DNA from 3 places in the Massilia sp. BHUDP2 genome. Region 1 is predicted to be linked to each of the others. Evidence: predicted binding sites of a transcription regulator. Region 1 holds the regulator's gene; each other region holds the start of a gene.
What was found. Region 1 encodes sigma-54, which starts transcription at its own class of promoters, with help from an activator protein. Its sites were predicted from a motif close to TGGCANGNAANCTGCTTT; they were not measured.

Region 1 (7,665 bases):
CCTGCCGCCGGCCCTGCTGCCGGCCCTGGTGTATGCGGTCAGTGAAAAAGGCACGGAGAAAATCGCCGTCGCTGTCGATGCGCGCAGTGCCGAATCGCTGGTCGAACTGCCGGTGAGCGTGCGCCACCTGAAAGAGGAAGGCCACAACGTCAAGGTGATGTTCCTGACCTCGAGCACGCACTCGCTGGTGGCGCGTTTCTCCGAGACGCGGCGCAGCCACCCGCTGTCGCACGAGCTGCGCCCGGGCGAGAATCCGGCCTCGCGCCGCACCCTGATCGAATGCATCGCCGAGGAGCGCGAGCGCCTGTCGGCGATCGAGAACCTGGGCCACGTGATCGACACCTCGGAACTGTCCGCCAACAAGCTGCGCGCCTGGGTCAAGGAACTGGCCGACCTCGAGCATGCCCCGCTGACCCTGTTCTTCGAATCCTTCGCTTTCAAAGTGGGGGTGCCGCTGGATGCCGACTTCGTGTTCGACGTGCGCGCGGTTCCCAATCCCTACTACGACCTGGCGCTGCGCCCGCTCACGGGCAAGGACGCGCCGGTGATCGCCTTCCTCGACGCCCAGCCGAGCGCGGTGGAGATGCTGGAAGATATCCGCGCTTTTGTTGCAAAGTGGCTGCCCTCGTTCAAAACGGACAACCGGTCCTACCTCACCGTGGCGGTGGGCTGTACCGGCGGGCAGCACCGTTCGGTCTACATGGCGGAAAGGCTGGGGGCCTACTTTGGGCAGACGGAGCGGGTGATCATTCGTCACCGCGAGCAGCCGAAGCACGCGTCCCATTAAACCGTAGGGTGGTCGGCTCTGCCGACCGCGCGTTCAACTCCGGGATAAATTGATGCGACGTCGCAGCGCAAGGGCTGTTTGAACGCGCGGACGGCGAAGCCGTCCACCCTACGAGAAACGTCAGGACAGGTGGCGCAGCGGGTGTGCGTAATCAGGCCACACCGGCTCGAAGAAGCGCGCCACCATCTCGGGCTTCACCTCCTCCAGCGTCGGCGGATTCCACTTCGGCTGGTTGTCCTTGTCGATCACCAGCGCCCGCACGCCTTCCAGCACTTCGCCGTGCTCGAAATTGCGGCGCACCAGGTTGCGCTCCATGCGCAGGCAGTCCGCCACGTCCAGCGAGGCGCCGCGCAGCAGCAGTTCGTGGGTCACGCACATCATCAGGGGCGAGCGCTGGCGCATCGCCTTCAGCGCCTTCTGCGCGAACGGGTTCTCGTCACGACCCAGCGAAGCCATGATCATCGCCACATTGGCGGCGCCGAAGTGCGCATCGATCACGCCGCGCTGCGCCTGCAGTTCGCTCGGCCCCAGTTGGCCCGCGAATTGCGCCGCATAGCTGCGGATCGCCGCCGGCAGCTGCGCGCCCGGGGTCGTCTCGACCAGCGCCATCAGGCCGGCCAGTTCCGCGCCCGGCACGTACACGTCCGCCAACCCCACATACAGCGCATCGGCCGCGCCGATGGTCAGGCCGGTCAGGCCCAGGTACTGGCCCAGCTGGCCCGGCGCATGCGACAGGAAGTGGCTGCCGCCCACGTCCGGGAACAGGCCGATGTTCACCTCGGGCATCGCCATCTTGGTGCGGTCGGTCACGATGCGCAGGCCGCAGCTAGGTCCGCCCTGGGCGATGCCCATGCCGCCGCCCATCACCACGCCATCCATCACGGCGATGTAGGGCTTCGGGTAGAAATGAATGAGGTGGTTCAGCGCGTATTCTTCGGTGAAGAAGTCTTCCAGCAGCGCGCTGCCGCCCATGGGGCCGACGTGGCCCATCTCGTGGAAGAAGCGGATGTCGCCGCCGGCGCACAAGGCCTTCTCGCTGCTGCTGGTGATGACCACCGCGTCGATGCCTGCGTCATCCTTCCATTGCAGCAGGATGGCGCTCAGGGCGCGCACCATGTCGAGCGAGAGGGAGTTCAGCGCCTTCGGCCGGTCGAGCGTGATGACGCCGGTGCGGTTGGCAACGCGGGTCAGGACGGTATCGGTCATGATGGTATTCTGTGATCGAAAAGACATGCATTCTACAGAACATTTGTACAAACGGAAGCGTGGAAAAGTAACAGGTATTGTACAAAAGCAAAAAGGGCGTCCCCTCAGACGCCCTTGCTGTGTTTGCGGCTACCCGTATCAGTTACGCGGCAGCGGCTTCTCCGTTGTCCGGAAGGCGCTTGTGCGCCACGTGGTTATGATTTTGCAGCATGGATTTGTGTTTCAGAACCTGCCTGTCCAACCTGTCCATCAAGGTGTCGATGGCCGCATACAGATCTTGCGCAGCACTCGCCACATGCAGAATTTTGCCCGATACCTGTAGGTTGATCTCGGCCTTTTGCCGTTTTTCTTTTTCAGTGAGGTTATCGATGGCGAGGAACACGTGGGTGTCGATCACGTGGTCGAAATGGCGGGTGATGCGCTCGAGCTTATTCTGAACGTATTCACGGATGGCGGGGGTGACTTCGAGATGGTGGCCGCTGATTGTGAGGTTCATACACACTCCTTTGGGAAGGTGCCCTGCCCGCGCCACAAGGTGAGAGTGGGCAGGTGCTTTACAGGGATTTGCGGAGGCTGACGGGCGGAATCTTGAGCGCTTCGCGGTATTTGGCAACCGTCCTGCGCGCAATGACCATACCTTGTTCCCCGAGCATCTCCGCGATCTTGCTGTCGGATAGAGGATTCCTAGGGTCTTCTGCTCCTGTCAATTGCGCAATAAGCGCGCGGATCGCCGTCGAGGAGGCTTCTCCCCCCGCTTCGGTGGCGACGTGGCTTCCGAAGAAGTACTTCAGCTCGAACATGCCGTGCGGGGTCAGCATGTATTTCTGCGTGGTTACACGCGAGATCGTGCTCTCGTGTAGGCCTAGTGTATCAGCTATCTCACGCAAAACAAGAGGGCGCATGGCAACCGCGCCGTGGCTGAAAAAGTTGCGCTGGCGCTCGACGATTGCCTCGGCAACACGCAGGATCGTGTCGAAGCGCTGGCGCATGTTCTTGATGAGCCACTTGGCTTCCTGCAATTGCGCGCCCATCTGGCTTTCGCTTCTACCCTGCTTGAGCAGGTTCGCGTACAGGCTGTTCACGCGCAGCTTCGGCATCACTTCCGGGTTCAGCGAGACGGCCCAGCCGTCCTTGGCGCGGCGCACGATCACGTCCGGCACCACGTAGTCGGACGTGCCCGAGCCGAAGGCGGCGCCCGGGTGCGGATTGCATTGGCGGACCACGGCCTGCACCTCGCGCAGGTCTTCGTCGTCGCAGTCGAGCGCCTTTTTCAGCTTGGTGTATTCGCGCTGCGCGAACCAGGTCAGGTAGCCTTCGACGATCTTCAAGGCAAGGCGCCGCGTCACCAGGGGCACGCCCGGCATGCGGCGGATCTGCAGGGCCAGGCATTCGGCCGCGCTGCGCGCGCCCACGCCCACCGGGTCCAGGCTCTGCACCAGCGCCAGCGCGCAGCGCAGCTCGTCCATCTCGATCTCGAGTTCTGCCGGCAGGCGCGCATGGATGTCGTCGAGCGGCTCTTCCAGGTAGCCGTTGTCGTCGAGCGCATCGATCACCAGCTCGGCCAGCGCGCGATCGCGCAGGCTGCAGCCGGTCAGGCGGATCTGTTCCGTCAGGTGTTCGCGCAGCGTGATGCCGTCGGCTTCCAGCTGCGGACGGCCGTCCTCGTCGTCGCTGCTGCGCGCGCCGCCGCCTTCACCGCCCCAATCCGCATCCGCCTCGCCACGCTCCCCATGGTCTTCGCCATCCGTGCCCTCGGGCTCGGCCTTCGCGCCCTCCTGCCCTTCCTGCCCCGGCTGGGGCGCCGGCGCTTCGCCATTCGCCGGCGCGGTATTGATCGCGCCGTCCGCCAGAAGCCGCACCGAGCGGTCGAGCGGATCGTCGAGCCGTTCGAGCAGCGGGTTGTCGTGCAGGATCTGCTCGATCTCCTGGTGCAGTTCGAGCGTGGAGAGCTGCAGCAGGCGGATCGACTGCTGCAGCTGCGGCGTGAGCGCCAGGTGCTGCGAAGTGCGTAGCTGGAGAGACTGTTTCATGCCTGGTGCTCTTGATTACATCCTGAAGTGCTCGCCGAGGTACACGCGCCGTACGGATTCGTTGGCGATGATGTCGTCAGGGCGGCCCGAGGCCAGCACCGCCCCCTGGTTGATGATGTAGGCGCGGTCGCAAATGCCGAGCGTCTCGCGCACGTTGTGATCGGTGATCAGGACGCCGATGTTGCGCTCCTTCAGGAAGCGCACGATGCGCTGGATCTCGATCACCGCGATCGGATCGACGCCGGCGAAGGGTTCGTCGAGCAGCACGAAGCGCGGGTTGGTCGCGAGCGCGCGCGCGATCTCGACGCGGCGCCGTTCGCCGCCCGACAGCGACAGCGCCGGGTTCTCGCGCAGCTTCTCGATCTGCAGTTCGGCCAGCAGGGTGTCGAGGCGCTCGTTGATCTGGTCGCGGGTGAGCGGCTTGCCGTCCACGCGCTGCAGTTCCAGCACGGCGCGGATGTTCTCCTCCACCGTCAGCTTGCGGAACACCGAGGCTTCCTGCGGCAGGTAGGACAGGCCCAGCACCGCACGGCGGTGGATCGGCAGGCTCGAGATGTCGGTGCCGTTGATGTCGATGGTGCCGGCGTCCGAGGGCACCAGGCCGACGATCATGTAGAAGGAGGTGGTCTTGCCGGCGCCGTTGGGGCCGAGCAGGCCCACCACTTCGCCGCACTCGACCTGCAGCGACACGTCGCGCACCACCAAGCGCTTGCCGTAGCTCTTCTGCAGGCCCTTGACGATCAGGGTGCTGCAGCCTTCGACCGCGGTGGCCGCTGCGTCCGTACTTGCGCTCATGGCTGCCGTCATTGCTTTGCACCTTCGGCTGGCGCCGTGGTACGGCGCGGCGCGATGATCAGGGTACCGCGGCCGCCGCCCACCTTGCTCTGGCCGGTGGGATCGTTGCGCACCTGCGCGACCTCGCGGCGGTTGTCGTAGGAGATGAAGGGGCCCTTGATCTCGTTGGTCATGCGGCCGCCCTCCAGCTCGCGCACCTCGGCGCTGGTGAACAGCTTGACCAGTTCGGCGCGCTCGTCGTATTCGATGCGCTGGGCCTGGCCCTCGACCCACAGGTCGGGACCGCCGTCGCGCTTCTGGCGGAAGGTCGCCAGCTTGCCGTTGTTGGCGGTCAGGGTCACGCTCATGTAGCCCTCCGGCGTTTCCTTCACCAGGGCGCGGTCGGACTTCAGCACCAGGGTGCCGCGCGTGAGCACGACGTTGCCGGTCAGGATGCGGGTCTGCGTGACCTCGTCGACGTCGAGGGAATCGAAGTTGATCACGGCCTGCTTGAGCGAATCGGCACGCTCCGCCGAGGCGCCGAAGGCGGCCAGGCTGAGGAATACGGCAGCGATGATTTTTTTCATGTTCTTGCTTTGTCCTGGGTTGACGCGGCGCGGCCCTACTGCCGCTGCGCGCGTGGCGGATAGACGATCTGGCCGCGGCTGGCCAGGTGCAGCTTCTGGGTCGCGTTGTTGGCCACCATGCCGGTGCCGGTCACGGTGGCGGCCCCCAGCTGCATCTCGATCGCTTGGTCTGTCTTGAGGATTTCTTCGTCGGGCAGCACGGTCAGCGCCTGCGTCTGCACGCGCAGCGCTTCGCTGGTCGGCGTGGCCGGGCGCTGGATGTCGACGTTGCCGAGCAGTTCGACGCGGTGCTCTTCATGGTAGAGCTGGGCGCGGTTGGCGACGATGGTCATGCGCGGCCGGCCGGGCGTCATGCCCTGCATCACCGGCGCCTCGACCTGGGACACGTCGTTCAGCGGCGTATGCGCCAGGCGCTTGCCCGACACCACGTAGCTCGGCTTGCCCTCTTCCGTCATGCGCACGAAGGAGAAGTTCTCGACGATGTAGTCCGGCTCGTCCCCCGGTCCGCCGAGGCGGGCGCCGGCGTCCTCCTGCTCCATCACCTGCACCAGCCAGAAGCTGCCGAAGGCGCAGAAGGTCGCGATCATCATGATCGTCAGGAGCTTCCAGCGGTGGGCGGTGCGCTTGTAGGTGACCATGTCGTGTCCCGTGTCCGATATCGCCGTGTTACGCGAAATACGGCGCCAGCGCCTGTTCGTAGGTGCCCTGCGCGCGCATGACGAGATCGCAGACCTCGCGCACCGCGCCGCGCCCGCCAGCATTCTTCGTGACGTAGTGGGCGCGGTGCTGCACTTCCGGGTGGCCCGAGGGCACGGTGACGGCGAAGCCGACGCGGGTGAACAGCGGCAGGTCGATCACGTCATCGCCGATGTAGCCGCATTCTTCCGGCGTGACGCCGGTGGCGGCGAGCAGCTCGGCGAAGCCGACGCGCTTGTCGTGGATGCCCTGGTAGACGTGCGCGATGCCCAGATCACTGGCGCGCTTGACCACGATCGGCGACTTGCGTGCGCTGATGATGGCGGTTTTCACGCCGGTCTTGTTCAGCAGCTGGATGCCGAGGCCGTCGAGCACGTTGAAGGTCTTGGTGACTTCGCCGTCCGGGCCGTAGGTGAGGCTGCCGTCGGTGAGCACGCCGTCGACGTCGAAGATCATCACCTTGACGCGCGCCGCGCGCTGCATGAATTCGGTTGGCGTCATCAGATCACCTTGGCGCGGGTCAGGTCGTGGATGTGCAGTGCGCCGACCAGGCGGCCTTCACCATCGACGACCAGCATCTGGTTGATGCGGAATTCTTCCATGACGGCGACGGCATCCACCGCCAGCTGTTCCGGATGGACGCGGCGCGGGTTGGCGTGCATCACGTCGCGGATGCTGATGTTCGAAAAATCGGTCACGCGCTCGATCAGGCGGCGCAGGTCGCCGTCGGTGAACACGCCGACCGGGCGGCGCTCTTCGTCGACGACGGCGGTCATGCCCATGCCCTTCTGGCTGATTTCCAGCAGCGCGCGCGTCAGCGGGGTGTCCGGGGACACCGCCGGGATGGCGTCGCCGCTGCGCATCACGTCGCGCACGTGGGTCAGCAGGCGGCGACCCAGGGCGCCGCCCGGGTGCGACATGGCGAAGTCTTCCTCGCGAAAACCCCGCGCGTCGAGCAGCGCCACGGCCAGCGCGTCGCCCATGGCCAGGGTGACGGTGGTGCTGGTGGTCGGCGCCAGGTTGAGGGTGCAGGCTTCCTTGGCCACCGAGATGTCCAGGTGGATCTCGGACAGCTTGGCCAGGCGCGAGTGCGGCTTGCCGGTCATCGAGATGACGGGGGTGCCCATGCGCTTGATGGCCGGCAGGATCTCGAGCAGCTCGGACGATTCGCCGGAATTCGAAATGGCGATGAACACGTCGTGCGTGGTGACCATGCCCAGGTCGCCGTGGGCGGCTTCGCCCGGGTGCACGAACATGGCCGGGGTGCCGGTCGAGGCCAGGGTGGCGGCAATCTTGCGGCCGATGTGGCCGGACTTGCCCATGCCGGAGACGACCACGCGCCCGGTGCAGCCGTACAGCAGCTGCACGGCGCGCACGAAACTGTCGTCGTCGCCGAGGCGCGCATGCAGGGCGCGGATCGCGTCGGCTTCGATGGCGAGGGTCTCGCGGCCCAGCTCCAGTACACGGCGGGCCTGGTCCGCGTCAAAACTTTTCAGCATTATTTTTTCATCGGTTAAACTCATAGTGGCAGTATATCCGAATTGGATAAGCAAAAAACTTGCCAGTCGTAACAAACCACTACAAC
Region 2 (7,665 bases), on a different contig from region 1:
CCGCCGCACTCGACGGCCAGCGAATGGTCCACGACCAGCTGGGTCGGGACCACCGGATTGACCATGGCGGGGTCGCCGCCCTGCTCCGCGATGGCGTCGCGCAGGCCGGCCAGGTCGACCAGCGCAGTCTGGCCCAGGATGTCGTGGCAGACCACGCGCGCCGGGAACCAGGGGAAGTCGAGGTCGCGCTTGCGTTCGATGATCTGCTTGAGGGCATCTAGCATGCTGGCCGGGTCGCAGCGGCGGACCAGGTTTTCGGCCAGCACGCGCGAGGTGTAGGGCAGCGTGTCATAGGCGCCGGGCTGGATGGCCTCGACCGCGGCGCGCGTGTCGAAGTAGTCCAGCGAGGTGCCCGGGAGGGGTTTGCGGTGATTGGTGTTCATGATCCAGCTTACTTTCGATCCGCGATCGGCACGAACTGCAGGTCTTCCGGACCCACGTAATTCGCGCTCGGGCGGATGATCTTGTTGTCGATGCGCTGCTCGATGATGTGCGCGGCCCAGCCGGAGGTGCGCGAGATGACGAACAGCGGCGTGAACATGGCGGTCGGCACGCCCATCATGTGGTACGAGACAGCCGAGAACCAGTCCAGGTTCGGGAACATCTTCTTGACTTCCCACATCACCGATTCCAGGCGCTCGGCGATATCGAACATCTTCATCGAGCCGGCTTCCTGCGACAGCGTACGCGCCACTTCCTTGATCACCACGTTGCGCGGGTCGCTGATGGTGTAGACCGGGTGGCCGAAGCCGATCACGACTTCCTTGTTGGCCACGCGGTTGCGGATGTCGGCCTCGGCTTCGTCGGCGTTCTCGTAGCGCTTCTGGATCTCCAGCGCGACTTCGTTGGCGCCGCCGTGCTTCGGGCCGCGCAGGGCGCCGATCGCACCGGTGATGGCCGAGTGGATGTCGGAACCGGTGCCGGCGATCACGCGCGAGGTGAAGGTCGAGGCGTTGAACTCGTGCTCGGCGTACAGGATCAGCGAGGTGTGCATCGCGCGCACCCAGGAGTCACGCGGCTTTTCGCCGTGCAGCAGGTGCAGGAAGTGGCCGCCGATCGAATCGTCGTCGGTTTCCACGTCGATGCGCTTGCCGCTATGGCTGAAGTGGTACCAGTACAGCAGCATCGAGCCGAAGGAGGCCATCAGGCGGTCGGCGATGTCGCGCGCGCCCGGGACGTTGTGGTCGTCCTTTTCCGGCAGCGTGCAGCCCAGCACCGACACGCCGGTACGCATCACGTCCATCGGATGGGCGCCGGCCGGCAGCGCTTCCAGCGCGCTCTTGACCGCCTGCGGCAGGCCGCGCAACGACTTCAGCTTGGCCTTGTAGCCCTTCAGTTCCGCCTGGGTCGGCAGCTTGCCGTGCACCAGCAGGTAGGCAATCTCTTCGAATTCGCAGGTGGTGGCGACGTCCAGGATGTCGTAGCCGCGGTAGTGGAGGTCGTTGCCGGTCTTGCCGACCGAGCACAGCGCGGTATTGCCGGCGGCAACGCCGGACAGGGCCACCGATTTCTTCGGCTTGAACGTTGGGGTCTCGTTGTTCTGGGTGCTCATGCGTGGAATCTCCTGAGGCTGAATTATTTGGTCTTCTTCTGGGCGAACAGCGCGTCCAGTTTCTGTTCGTAGCTGTGGTAGTCGATGCGGTCGTACAGTTCGGCGCGGGTCTGCATCGTGTCCAGCACGTTCTGCTGGGTGCCGTCGCGGCGGATCGCGTTGTAGACATTCTCGGCCGCCTTGTTCATGGCGCGGAAAGCCGACAGCGGGTACAGGGCGATGCTGACATTCGCGCTGCGCAGTTCGTCCAGCGTGAACAGCGGGGTCGCGCCGAACTCGGTGATGTTGGCCAGCACCGGCACCTTCACGGCATCGGCGAACTGTTTATACATCTCCAGGCTGGTCATGGCTTCGGGGAAGATCATGTCGGCGCCGGCTTCCACGCAGGCAATAGCGCGCTCGATGGCGGCGTCCAGGCCTTCCACGGCCAGCGCATCGGTACGCGCCATGATCACGAAGTCCTCATCGGTACGCGCGTCGGCGGCGGCCTTGACGCGGTCGACCATCTCGTCCTTGCTGACGATTTCCTTGCCCGGACGGTGGCCGCAGCGCTTGGCGCCGACCTGGTCCTCGATGTGGCAGGCGGCGGCGCCGGCCTTGATGAGCGAGCGCACGGTGCGCGCGACGTTGAAGGCCGAGGCGCCGAAACCGGTGTCGATGTCGACCAGCAGCGGCAGGTCGCATACGTCGGTGATGCGGCGCACGTCGATCAGGACGTCTTCCAGGCCCGAGATACCGAGGTCCGGCAGGCCCAGGGAGCCGGCGGCGACGCCGCCGCCCGACAGGTAGATGGCGCGGTAGCCGGCGCGCTTGGCCAGCAGCGCGTGGTTGGCGTTGATGGCGCCGATGACCTGCAGCGGGGATTCTTCCTGGACGGCCTTGCGGAACGCGGCGCCGGCGGAGTGGTGGCTCATGCCTTTAAACCTTTCGAATGATGCGTTGATCGAATACCCACTTGCCAATGCAAGTGGCGTGCCAGTCCGACATTCCTTATGGATCAAGGACTTGGCGCAGCTTCCACAGCTCATTTGTTTCAACGAAACGAAACATGAAACGCAAAATGAAACATTGTAGCAACAAAAAAACCCCGCCGCAGCGGGGTTTGGTCCAGGCGCAGGCGCTTAGTGTGCGCTTGCCGCCGCCGCACCAATCCCGGTTTCCGAACGCACTTCCTGCGCTTCGAAGCCGGCCTTGTCGATCGCGGCGCGCGGGCTCTTGTCGGTCACCGAGAAGAACCAGATGCCGAAGAAGCCGACCGCCATCGAGAAGATCGCCGGTGAGGTGTAGGGGAAGATCGCGGTGGCGTTGCCGAGCACGTCGACCCACACCGACTTCGACACCAGGGTCAGCACGACCGCGGTGGCCAGGCCCAGGAAGCCGCCCACGGTGGCGCCGCGGGTGGTGCAATCCTTCCATAGCACCGACATGAACAGCACCGGGAAGTTGGCCGAGGCCGCGATGGCGAAGGCCAGCGACACCATGAAGGCGACGTTCTGCTTTTCGAACGCGATCCCGAGCAGCACCGCGATCACGCCGAGCGCAATGGTGGTGATCTTCGAGACCTTCAGTTCGTCGGCGCTGTTGGCCTTGCCCTTCTTGAACACGGTGGCGTACAGATCGTGCGACACCGCCGAGGCGCCCGACAGGGTCAGGCCGGCCACCACCGCCAGGATGGTCGCGAAGGCCACCGCCGAGATGAAGCCCAGGAAGATGTCGCCGCCCACGGCATTGGCCAGGTGCACCGCCGCCATGTTGTTGCCGCCCAGGAGCTTGCCGGCCGCATCCTTGAAGGCCGGGTTGGTGCCGACCAGCACAATCGCGCCGAAACCGATGATGAAGGTGAGGATGTAGAAGTAGCCGATCCAGGTGGTGGCCCACAGCACCGACTTGCGCGCCTCTTTCGCGCTCGGGACGGTAAAGAAGCGCATCAGGATGTGCGGCAGGCCGGCGGTGCCGAACATCAGCGCCATGCCGAAGGAGATCGCCGAGATCGGGTCTTTCAGGAAGGTGCCCGGGCCCATGATGGAATCGCCCTTGGCGTGCACCTCGGTGGCGGCCGAGAACAGCTGTTCCGGGCTGAAGTTGTACTGCGCCAGCACCGCGAAGGCCATGTAGGAAGCGCCCGACAGCAGCAGCACCGCCTTGATGATCTGCACCCAGGTGGTCGCGGTCATGCCGCCGAACAGCACGTAGACCATCATCAGGACGCCGACGATGACGACGGCGATCCAGTATTCCAGGCCGAACAGCAGCTTGATCAGCTGGCCGGCGCCGACCATCTGCGCGATCAGGTAGAAAGCTACCACCACCAGGGTGCCGGAAGCCGCGAACACGCGGATCGGCTTCTGATGGAAGCGGTAGGCGGCCACGTCGGCGAAGGTGTAGCGGCCCAGGTTGCGCAGGCGCTCGGCCATCAGGAAGGTGATGACCGGCCAGCCGACCAGGAAGCCGATCGCGTAGATCAGGCCGTCGAAGCCGTCCAGGAACACGGCGGCAGAAATGCCGAGGAAGCTTGCCGCCGACATGAAGTCGCCGGCGATCGCCAGGCCGTTCTGGAAGCCGGAAATGCCGCCGCCGGCGGTGTAGAAGTCGGAGGCCGAGCGGGTCTTGGCGGCGGCCCACTTGGTGATGAACAGGGTCGCCACCACGAACAGCGCGAACATGCTGATCGCGGTCCAGTTGGTGGCCTGCTTGGTGGCCTGGCCGAGGTCGGGCGCGGCCAGGGCGGCGCCGCTGGCGAGCAGCAGCGCAGCTGCGACGGAAGAACGGTTCAGGGCCTTCATGCCGCCACCTTCTTTCCGCTGCCGCTGCCGTTGCCGCCGGCCACGTTAGCCTTGATGGCGTCGGTCAGCTGGTCGTACTCGCTGTTGGCGCGGCGCACGTAGATGGCGGTGACCACGATGGTGAACAGGATCACGAACAGGCCCAGGGGAATGCCCCAGGTCATGACGCCGTCGCCGATGCGGCTACCCATGAATTCCTTGTCGAAGGCGCAGAGCAGGGTGAAGCCGTAGTACACGACCATCATGCTCCAGGTGAGGATCCAGCCGAAGCGCGAACGCTTCGTGACCAGCTTGCGATAGTTGGGGTCGGCTTTGACCCGCCGAACGATGTCTTGATCCACTTGTGTCTCCTGTTATCTATTCTGGTGATGCCTGGTATTCAGGGCTGGATCCAATCCTACGGGTGCGCCCTTACCTCATTCTTACGCTGGCTTACGCGTAACTGACAGCGGCTGCCCCTGCAAGTTCAAGACAGGCGCATGGAATCGGCTACACTTGCCGCATGAGTCCATCCACACGCAGCCACAGCGACGGCGGCGACAAGCCGGTCATCTGGACCGTATCGGTATCGCGCCTGTCCGACCTGTTCCGCGACATTACCCTCGAGTACGACCACCTGGCGACGATCGAACCGGTCCACCTCGGCTTCGACGAAGCCGCGCGCACGCTGCGCGAGCGCCTCGCGACCGAGCGTTGCGACGTGGTGATCGCCGCCGGTTCGAACGCCGCCTACCTCAAGGGCCGGATCTCGGTGCCGGTGGTGGTGGCCAAGGCCAGCGGCTTCGACGTGATGCAGGCCCTGGCGCGCGCCCGCCGCGTGTCCCGGCGCATCGGCGTGATCACCTACCAGGCGCCGCTGCGCGAACTGGCCGAGTTCGCCGACACCTTCGGCATCGCGATCGCGCAGCGCACCTACGTGACCGAAGAGGATGCGCGCGCCTCCCTCAACGAACTGAAGGCGCTTGGGGTCGAGGTGATCGTCGGCGCCGGCCTGATCACCGACCTGGCCGAGGAAGCGGGCCTGACCGGGGTGTTCCTGTACTCGGCCGCCTCGATCCGCCAGGCCTTCGACGACGCACTCGAGATGGCGCGCCTGACCCACCTGGAAGCGAGCCGCGGACGCCGCATCGCGGGCGCCGATGCGCGCCGTGCACGGCGCGGCCTGCACGACCTGCGCGGAGAGTCGAACGCGATGGAACGCCTGCGCCAGACCGTGGTGCTGTACGCGCGCTCGCCGGCCACGGTGCTGATCCAGGGCGAGACCGGCAGCGGCAAGGAACTGGTGGCGCAGGCCATCCACCGCGAGGGCCCGGCGCGCGCCGCCAACCGTCCTTTCGTGGCGGTGAACTGCGGCGCGATCGCCGAATCGCTGCTGGAATCCGAACTGTTCGGCCACGAGGAAGGCGCTTTTACCGGCGCGCGCCGCGGCGGCCACGCCGGCCTGTTCGAGGCGGCCAACGGCGGCACCCTCTTCCTCGACGAGATCGGCGAGATGCCGCTTGGCCTGCAGACGCGCCTGCTGCGCGTGCTGGAAGAGCGCGAAGTGATGCGCGTGGGCGGTACGCGGCCGGTGCCGATCGAGGTGCGCGTGATCAGCGCCACCCACTGCGACCTGGAAGCGCGCGTGCGCGAGGGACGCTTCCGCGCCGACCTGTTCTACCGGCTGGCGGTGCTGCGACTTAGCCTGCCGCCGCTGCGCGAACGGGTCGCGGATATCGTGCCTCTGGGGGAATGGTCGCTCAAGAACGCACTGGCGGCGCTGGGCGCCAGACCGCACCCGAACCTGCACGCCGAGATGCGGGCCTGCGCCTCCGTGCTGGAAGCCTACGGCTGGCCCGGCAACGTGCGCGAACTGCGCAACCTGATGGAGCGGCTGGCGCTGTTCCTGGCGGCCGAGCCGCTGCAGGCGCTGACGCCGAGTTTCCTGGTATCGATTGCCCCTGAACTAAACAAAGCGGCGACGGTGCCTGCGCCCACGCCGGAGGCCGATACCGAGAGCATTGCGGCGGTGCTGGCGCGCTTCAACGGCCAGCGCGATGCGGCAGCGAAGCATCTGGGCATCAGCCGTACGACCCTGTGGCGGCGCTTGAGAAGTGAGAACCCGTAGGGTGGACGGCTTCGCCGTCCGCGCGTTCAAATTTCTCATGAACAGTGACGAAGCAGCTATACCAGGGGGAGTTGAACGCGCGGACGGGAAACCCGTCCACCCTACAAGACCCACCCCGCGCTGGATCAACACCGTGTTAAATTATCGCCGTATCATGACTTTTTTACATGGCCTGGCGCCCATTGATACGAGCAAGCGCCAGCTCTTCGACTAGCGTCCGCCCATGAAGCGGCGCACCGCCCGGGCCCTGCCCGGCCTGACGGAGGCACTATGCAACATGCGTCGCAAGCGGCTTTGTTTTCCCTGATCGGCGATACCCCCCTGATCGAAGTGACCCGGATCGACACCGGTCCCTGCCAGCTGTTCCTGAAACTCGAATCCCAGAATCCCGGCGGCTCCATCAAGGACCGCATCGGCCGCGCCATGATCGAGCAGGCCGAGCACGACGGGCTGCTGGAGCCAGGCGGCACCGTGGTCGAGGCCACCGCCGGCAATACCGGCCTGGGGCTGGCCCTGGTGGCGCGCATTAAGGGCTACCGCGTGGTGCTGGTCGTCCCCGACAAGATGGCGGCCGAGAAGATCCTGCACCTGAAGGCGCTCGGCGCCGAGATCCACCTGACCCGCTCCGACGTCGGCAAGGGCCATCCCGAGTACTACCAGGATGTTGCGGCGCGCCTGGCCAGGGAGATCCCCGGCGCCTGGTTCGCCGACCAGTTCAACAACCCGGCCAACCCGCGCGCCCACGAAACCACGACCGGTCCCGAGATCTGGGACCAGGTCAACCACAAGCTCGATGCCATCGTGGTCGGGGTCGGCTCCTCCGGCACCCTCACCGGCCTGTCGCGCTATTTCAAGAAGACCCAGCCGAACCTCGAATTCGTGCTGGCCGACCCGCAGGGCTCGATCCTGGCCGACTACGTCAACACGGGCGTGCTGCGCACTGATGCCGGTTCCTGGGCGGTCGAGGGGATCGGCGAAGACTTCATCCCCGGCATCGCCGACCTGTCGCGGGTGAAGAAGGCCTACACCATCCCCGACGAGGAAAGCTTCGGCACCGCGCGCCTGTTGCTGCAGCAGGAAGGCATCCTGGCCGGCTCGTCCACCGGCACCCTGCTGGCCACCGCCCTGCGCTACTGCCGCGAGCAGACCCGCCCGAAACGCGTCGTTACATTCGTGTGCGACACCGGCACCCGCTACCTGAGCAAGGTGTACAGCGACGGCTG
Region 3 (7,665 bases), on a different contig from region 1:
TGAATGCGCTGGCCGGCTGGTCGTTCACCACCTCCAGCCAGACGGATTGCTCGGCGTCGCTCAAATGCGCGGGCACGCGCAGCCGCTGTTCGCCGGTTACGGGCGCGACGAGGCCGGCGACTTCGCGGGACGCCGTCGATTTCCTGCCTCGTTGTGTCATGCGCGAGCTACCTTTTAACTTTTTTTGTCCACGTTTATGGAAAGAACGGGGAGCAGGCGGTCCCCAATATCAACCCGCTCTGGGCTTTTATAGCCCCCCCCGTCTCAATACCCGAGCTTAACGGTTCTGTCGCTCAGCCGATCGCATAGTTGCAGGCGGATGAGGTAGCACAGGCGGCACCATAGTGATAATTCGCGCATTTCTCTTAGTTGGCCCTCAGCTAAACTGCAATGCTGATCACGTTTTCCGTTTAACTATTTGGCATGTCAACAGGAGCTATGCAATGGCGTTTTACTGGGTCAATCAAGGCAGCAGTGCAGCAGCAGAGAGAGCAGGAGGATTCTTCTGGGCGCCGAGTGGATCTACTCCCACCTTCAAGCATCACACTAACGTTGGGTTGTTTAAGCCAGGTGACATCGTTATCTGCAAAGGACCCAGCAAGATCGATTACATAGCGATCGTAAAGACTGCCGCTGTGAACAACGCTCCTAAGCCTGGCACCCACACTGGAGGCTGGGCAACCACAGGCTACTGTGCTACAGCTGAATATTTTCCTGCCCCATGCCCACGTACCGCAGCCCACCTTTATTCGAATCCAGTTATCAGCTCAGCCCTAGCTTCAGCGATTCCTAAGCTGATAACGACTGCAGGTACAACTTCTTATACATACGCTTGCGCGATTTCAGATCAGGCAGGCAACGCATTACTGGCAGAGCTGGGCTTCAACCCATCCACTGGAGTTGTTGCACCATACTTGAATACAGCGGGTGCTGTAGTGCCACCCGCTACATCTGCGGCGGCCTTAGTCCAGATTCGTATAGGTCAACAGCAATTCCGACAAAACGTTCTTGCCGCGTGTGGGGACACATGTGGCGTTTTGAATATCGCATTCCCTGCCTTGCTTCGTGCTTCTCACATAAAACCTTGGGCCGTCTCAACCAATGCTGAGAGACTTACTCCAGACAACGGAATCGCTTTGAGTGCCCACGTGGATGTGCTTTTCGACCGCGGTCTCATTTCTTTTGAAACTACTGGTGCAATGCGAATTTCTAGTTTGTTGCCAAAGACCGTGGGTGCATCTCTGGGACTAACTAACGCAGCTGGAAACCCAGTTGCAGGGCTAAACCAAGCATTGTTATCCCAGCAGCGTCTCGCATTCCTCAAGTATCATCGGGATAACGTCTTCATTCCGTAAGTCGAGCGAGACAGGCCAGCCGTCCGGGCCAATTGCCACGGTCGACCGCCTCCGCTTCCCCTGCTCAGCCTCCGTTTTGACGAGGTGACAGGGGTTGCAGATCGCTTCCAAATTGGATGGGTGATCGGTCTTGGCGCGGGGCCACTGAAGGGCTGCAGCCTTGGCCTTGCTTACGATGTGGTCAACAGCGTGAGCGAGCGAGGTGCGGCCGGCGCGCTGGCAGGTCTGACATAGACCGCAGTCGCGCTTCATCACCTCGTTGCGCACCTTGACCCAGGCACTGTCGTAGCCGCGCTCGTGTCGGCTCTTTGTGCCCCAAGCCATCCCGACTCCCTTGTTTCACAGGTTTCGGGCTATTGTGCTGCTATAGCAAGAAGCCCTTGTCCTGCATGTATTCAACCGGATGCTTTGCACCCTTGCGCAGGTTGCAGATTGCCCGCAAGAGCTGCATGTTGGCGTCAATATTGGCCCCGCCTAGAGCGAGAGGCATTATGTGATCTAAATGGTACTCATCACCAAGACTCTCACCACAACACGCGCAACGACCACGCTGCAAGGCAAGGAGTCTTTGGACGATGTCTCGAGAAAGCCTTCCCTTGCTAACCGCCAGCTGTGCGCGCCTGCGGATCAATGAGGACCGCGTGAACCAAGGATTGGCCGCTCGCCATGCCTCCTCGGCGGCCTTCTGCCTATCTGGATGCTTCGCCCGCCATGCAGCAGTAGCAGCGCGCATACGCTCCGGGTTCGCAGCCCGCCACTCTGCGCGCTTTGCTTTTGCCTTCTCGTGATTGTCGTAGTACCACTGCTTATTGCGCTCCCGGTGATACTCGACGTTTGCAGCTCGAGCCTCTCTCTTTTTGGCGTTGATCTCGTCCTTGTTCTTCTTGTGGAATTGAACGCCAGCCGCCCGACGACACACTTTGCAGTTTGCCCGTCGAAACCCGGGTGAATGAATGCCGAACTCGGAAATGTCCTTCTCGACACCGCAATCAACGCAAACCTTGCGGCCTTGGTCATCTGCTTTGCTCATTTCACCCTCACTGACTCGTGACGAGAGCCGTCACTCAACAGTAAAAGTTTACTGTCCAACGGTAGAGAAAAAAAGAAAATTCGGCGCCCGCCCAGCGCCTCGCTTACGCTCTACGGTACCGGTAGCAACGGGCAGGGCGGACAGGCGCGGGCCGACGGTCTGCAGCCGGGACTTGAGGGTGGTGAGCTTCATGGCTTCTCCAGCAGCAGCTTCACCGCCTCATCAATCGGAAGGCGGCAAGGGTTGAATCCCTGGTCCTGAAGCATCTCGCCGATCCGCTCAGCCCTGGCCAGCTGCTCGCACAGCGACTCAAGCCGGGTCGCGTCATCCACCGTGGCGATCATCGCCGGGCGCATGCCGGTGACAGCGCGGACAATGACGCCCCGATAAACCTCAGCCTCGGGGCTCATGGCTTGGCGTCGATGATTGACTGCTCGCGGCATACCTGCACCAAGATGCGCAGCCACAGCACTTCCGCTTCGACGCTCATGGCAGACCTCAGAATAAAAAAGCCCCAGCTGTTGCGAGCCGGGGCGAAGATGCTGATTGATCGTCAGCATTGGAGACACTGCAGTAAAAAGCCGCCAGCGCAGGGGCCTGCGTGGCGGCTAAACGACCAGCTATGCCAACACCACTGGTCGAGCTTCGATTGTAACTGGGGAGCTAACTAATTAGCAATACGATAAGGTGTAATGCGGCGCGCATAGAAAAGCGTCGGCAGCCTTTACATGGGCAACGTGGCGCGCACTTGGCCTGTGCCCATCCCTATGATTTTGCAGGAATATTACTTGCTGGCACGCTGATTGCTCTAGCAGCTGGCATCCAACTTATATTTAGGGATAGACATGAAAAAACTAATCGCTCTTGCAGCAGCAGCTCTGCTCTCGGCTAATGCCTCAGCTGGTTATGTCCAGTTTAATCTAGGCGGTCCCGTGTCAGGCTTCATTGTCATGCACGAGGACGACCAATCCATCGCCGACTTTCAGATAAGGCAGGATGTGCCGAATCCATTCTTCCCCTTCCTACAAGGCCTGTATCCTGCGCAGCAAGGGGAGGGCAGCACCATAATCGCAGCTACGACCACATATTTTAAGCAGAATGGACCAACGAATTTCTCTGTGACCAGCGACTTCGGCAGTGATCAGTTCACCGACCTGCGCGTCACTTTCTCGCGAGGCACCGGAGGGAGCTTCAACTACATGGCGACCTACGAGAATTCGATTTATATGTGCTGGGACGAGACCGGTTGCAGATTCAGAAACTTTTCCGGGATCCACTACGGTACCGCATCAAGAGGCGAGATTAGCAAAGACCTGATTGCTTATCTCGATTCAATGGGCGGGTACACCGAGGGGGTCTATCGCACTGTGCCAACCTATATTGGCCCAGGTCGCGTTCCCGAGCCAGGCAGCTTCGCCCTGCTAGCGATCGGCGCCCTGGGTGTCGCCGGCCTGCGTCGTCGCAAGCCGCAGTAATAAGCAAAAAGCCCGCTGACCTTTCGGCGCGGGCTTTACTCTAGAGAAGCCGCGGGCTCCCTTCAGGGAACCGCCGCACGTCTTTCTAGACGGAATTAAGTTGTGACTAGGAATGTACCGCTGAGTTTTCCTGTTGTCAAGAAATTTGGAGCGCTTTAGGCGGCTCCTGACTCGGCTGCAACACGCACGATGAGCCGACGCAGGGTCGCGTACGTATCCTGCGTGTTCTCCTCTTCGCCGTAAAGACCCCAGTGCACGGCCACGCGGGAGGGCTCAAGCGAGAACGTCATCATCATCTTTTCGGCCAGGTCGAGCGCGTCGCCGTTGTCGTCCCAAGGATTCCACCTGGCGTTGTTATCGTAGCGGGTGAACCCGTTCTCCTGATCCCACTTCACCTGAATCCCGCCCGCTTCCGCTGCGCGCTGCAGGTAATGGCGCACCGTGTCATTTGGCACCGGCTTTTGACTGATCATCTTGCCCTCTTGGTATTGTCGATCTCATATTCTATCGCCTCCTGCGCGTTGGCCAACAGGATATCGAAGTGCGCCTTCCGCACCTTCTGCCTGAGCATGCGCAAGATGACCGGCCACCGCCAGTTGTTCACGTAGTGCATGCGCAGCAGGGACCGCTGGGTGCCGCGCAGCTTCCAGAGGTTCCGCTCGATCAGCAGCGCATCGTTCTCGTCGATCTTGCGGCGCTCGTCGCTGCTGTCCTGATCACCCAGGGCAGCGCGGCGCAGTCGGTCGCATATGGCCCCGGTCTGGCTGGAGGCGACGCGGCTGTGCATTGGGGCAGTCGTCCAGCGGCTCCAGTTGATCAGGCGCGACTCGATGGCGCGCTGCTCTTGCACAGCCGACGCAGGGCGAGGGCAATTCACCGGCTGGAAATGGGTCACCTCGCGGTAGTCGTCTTCCCGGCGCGTGGGCATGCCCGGGCGCCAGCTCAGGGTAATCGTTGCGCGGCGTTCGGTCATAGCTCTCCTGTCAAATCTCGAAGCGCCGCGAGGAACCGGGCGCTTCCGTCTTCTATCGTGTCGCAGCTGCATACCTGGGCGCCGGTGAGGGCGTTGAGGCGAGCGCGGAACAGGGCCGGGTTCCTGCAGGCCAAATCCTGAGCGATCTCGGGCATGTGCTCGCCGATCCAGGCATGAAGTCGTTCGCTGTTCGTCATGGCAGGAACTTCCCTTGCAGTCTGAGTGCAGCCAGCGTCTTTGGCCCAACGACGAAAGTTTGCCCCTGTAGGACCAGCACTCGATTCTCAGCACCGAAGAAGTCGAGCATCCAGCGATCGACCGAGGCGGCGAACTCGGGCGTCACGATCTGACGCACACTCTCGCTCAGGCGCATCTTGGGCACATCGTCAAGCATCGGGTTCACGATCACCGGCATTCCATACAAGGAGTTCACGCCGCCTCCCTCTTCAGTTCGCGCAGCTTCGCGCGATAGGTCTCTTTGATCCGCACCAGCTCTGCAATCGTCAGATCCCGGCTCGGCGGCGCGTACTCGAGCGCTTCCAGCTCGGCGACGTACTGCTCGCCATAGCGCCCCACCAGGCCGGCCCGGTACTTGGCGCGGGTCGTGCCGCCCGGCTTGTTGCAGCCCTTCCGCTGCTTGTGCACGTTGCGCTCATCGAAGCGCAAGTGCGAAGCGTGGCCGCGGCTGATGTAATGGCCGGCATCCCAGCCGCCGCCAACGAGCGAGCCTTCGCCGGCGGCCTGGAAGGAGCCGCAGCAAATGCAGGGCTGATTCCGGTCCCGCTCTCTGATGTACTCGTTGAAGGCCTCTTGCGCCTCGGCGACGTACTGAGGGCGGCGCTTGAACTTGGCCAGCTTCGCCTTGGTCTCGGCGCGGTCGGCGGCGGCGAGCTTGGCGGCCAGGCGCTTCCGCTCCGCTACCGCGTGCACTTCAGCGCATTCCGGGCCGCAGACCTTGTGCATCATGCTCCGCGGCTGGAAGCGGTTACCGCAGCCCTTGACGGCGCACTTGCGCGTTCTCGGGCCCGGCTTGAGGGTGCTGGCGCGGGCGATGGGGGAGCGGTTCATGCGGCGACTCCAGTGATTTGCTCCAGCGAGCGACGGACGCCATTCTTCGGCATCATCATTACCTGGCCGGTGCTGCGCTCCAGGCCGGCGTACTTGCGGTAGATGCCCGGGTCGTTGACGAGCTCGGGGCGAGTGGTAGCCAGGGTGGCGGCGGTCTTGAGGTCTTCGTCGGTGGCGTAGATGCAAAAGACACATGAGAAGCGCCGCATACCCAAGGCGTAGATCACGTGCGGCTTTTGGCCGGCGGCAGCGATGGCGGCGAACACATCGGCCTCCGACCAGGCGTGAATGGGCAGCCAGTCATACCACTCGCGGCCAGCCTTGCTATTCCCGGCGTGTAGCTTGAACGTCGCCAGCCTGGCGCGGTTCGCCGACTCCTCGGCGCGCATCCCCATGCAGTTGACAATCAGGCCCCAGGCTGGGTGCCCGGCCTCCTTGCGCGCCCGGGTAATTTCGCGGATCGTCCGCTCAATCGGGCCCCGCTTTAGATCGCTGGTGCATTGACGCTGCTGCGGTGACGGGAACATGCCGCGTTCCTCGATCATCTCCAGCAGGGTCCGGCGCGCCCGGCAGACGTGGATCGGCTCGCCGGCCGTAGTGGCGAGGATGTGCTCATACGCCCCAGCCCATTCGACAGCGCCCAGGTCGGCGTGCACGATCGCCAACTGGTCAGCTGGGACATGCTGGCGCAGCAGTAGGTACATCGCCTGGGAATCCTTGCCGCCGCTATGGTTCACGACGAACAGGGCGCCGCGCTCGATCAGCAGGGCGACGGGTGCAGGGATCGGCGCCGGCCGCTCATCGCCCAGGTCGAGCTCCAGCGTCATCAGGTCGCGCTTCATCGCACCACCTGCAGCGCAGGCTGATTGACGCCAGCGCGCCGCTGATCCGCCCACCGGAAGTCGCACACGAAGGCGTTCTCGTACAGGCGGCTGTGCACGCGCTCGCCCACGTAGCGCGCCAGGTTGTCGAACGGCTGGTTGCTGATCACGATGACCGGCTTGGCCTCGTTGTAGCGGCGGTTGATGATCTCGGTGAGCAGGAGGTTGGCGTTGTCCGTGTTCCGGATGGCGTCGATCTCGTCGAGGATCAGGATGTCGTACTGAGCGAAGCGCATGATCTCGCCTTCCTCGCTTTTGCCCTCGCGGCCGTAGCTGGCCTGAATCTCGCTGATCATGCCGGCGGCGGTGATGTAGCGGACCGAGCGCGAGGCCTTGGAGATCAGCGACTGACCCAGCTGGCAGGCGAGCAAGGTCTTGCCGGTGCCGGTGATGCCCACCAGGATCAGCGCCGCCCAGGCCGGCTCACGCAGGATGAAGTCGCGGTACTGCTGCGCGGTACGCAGGACGATGCGCTGCTCGTCGGTGCTGGCGACGAAGCGCTGGCCGACGTACTTCGCCGGGATGGTCGCGGTGGCCATCAAGTCCGCGGCGCGGGTCTGCAGCCACAGTGCACGGGTCTCGGCGGCCATCGCCATCTCGAGGCATCGCGGGCAGCTCCAGGCGGCGCCGGCGCGGGTCAGGACTTCCGCCGGGCCGTGCTGCGGGCATTCGCCGGCGACCATCGCCAGCTTCGCACCGAATTGCGCGCCAATTGCGGCCCAATCGGAGCCAAGCGGCGACAGTGCGCCGCTAACGGTTTGCAGGTTGTCGTCGCTCATATCTCGAGATCCTCGTCAGGGCCCGGCATGGTGATGCCGTGGCGTTGTCGGCTGGCTTCCGCTGCAGCCTGGTCGCCGGAGCGGTCCAGGTGCGAGAAGTGGAA

Region 2: the regulator sigma-54 is predicted to act here: its motif matches at 2,513-2,530, upstream of prpB (methylisocitrate lyase).
Region 3: the regulator sigma-54 is predicted to act here: its motif matches at 3,178-3,195, upstream of ACK6C6_RS08275 (PEP-CTERM sorting domain-containing protein).

What each region holds. Positions count from the first base shown of each region.
Region 1 covers NZ_JBJUVW010000003.1:232,530-240,194, forward strand. Annotated here, with positions in the region: gene rapZ (RNase adapter RapZ) at 1-787, shown strand, start outside; gene ACK6C6_RS17820 (enoyl-CoA hydratase/isomerase family protein) at 908-1,993, opposite strand; gene hpf (ribosome hibernation-promoting factor, HPF/YfiA family) at 2,136-2,489, opposite strand; gene ACK6C6_RS17830 (RNA polymerase factor sigma-54) at 2,548-4,023, opposite strand; gene lptB (LPS export ABC transporter ATP-binding protein) at 4,039-4,818, opposite strand; gene lptA (lipopolysaccharide transport periplasmic protein LptA) at 4,827-5,384, opposite strand; gene lptC (LPS export ABC transporter periplasmic protein LptC) at 5,420-6,022, opposite strand; gene ACK6C6_RS17850 (KdsC family phosphatase) at 6,051-6,581, opposite strand; gene ACK6C6_RS17855 (SIS domain-containing protein) at 6,581-7,603, opposite strand.
Region 2 covers NZ_JBJUVW010000002.1:1,074,107-1,081,771, forward strand. Annotated here, with positions in the region: gene acnD (Fe/S-dependent 2-methylisocitrate dehydratase AcnD) at 1-383, opposite strand, end outside; gene prpC (2-methylcitrate synthase) at 392-1,552, opposite strand; gene prpB (methylisocitrate lyase) at 1,576-2,466, opposite strand; gene ACK6C6_RS15465 (cation acetate symporter) at 2,674-4,335, opposite strand; gene ACK6C6_RS15470 (DUF485 domain-containing protein) at 4,332-4,676, opposite strand; gene prpR (propionate catabolism operon regulatory protein PrpR) at 4,838-6,442, shown strand; gene ACK6C6_RS15480 (cystathionine beta-synthase) at 6,713-7,665, shown strand, end outside.
Region 3 covers NZ_JBJUVW010000001.1:1,819,693-1,827,357, forward strand. Annotated here, with positions in the region: gene ACK6C6_RS08245 (hypothetical protein) at 1-160, opposite strand, end outside; gene ACK6C6_RS08250 (HNH endonuclease) at 444-1,355, shown strand; gene ACK6C6_RS08255 (HNH endonuclease) at 1,296-1,679, opposite strand; gene ACK6C6_RS08260 (HNH endonuclease) at 1,720-2,385, opposite strand; gene ACK6C6_RS08265 (hypothetical protein) at 2,434-2,577, opposite strand; gene ACK6C6_RS08270 (hypothetical protein) at 2,574-2,945, opposite strand; gene ACK6C6_RS08275 (PEP-CTERM sorting domain-containing protein) at 3,231-3,860, shown strand; gene ACK6C6_RS08280 (hypothetical protein) at 4,016-4,333, opposite strand; gene ACK6C6_RS08285 (hypothetical protein) at 4,330-4,833, opposite strand; gene ACK6C6_RS08290 (hypothetical protein) at 4,830-5,030, opposite strand; gene ACK6C6_RS08295 (hypothetical protein) at 5,027-5,266, opposite strand; gene ACK6C6_RS08300 (recombination protein NinG) at 5,263-5,901, opposite strand; gene ACK6C6_RS08305 (phosphoadenosine phosphosulfate reductase family protein) at 5,898-6,743, opposite strand; gene ACK6C6_RS08310 (ATP-binding protein) at 6,740-7,561, opposite strand; gene ACK6C6_RS08315 (hypothetical protein) at 7,558-7,665, opposite strand, start outside.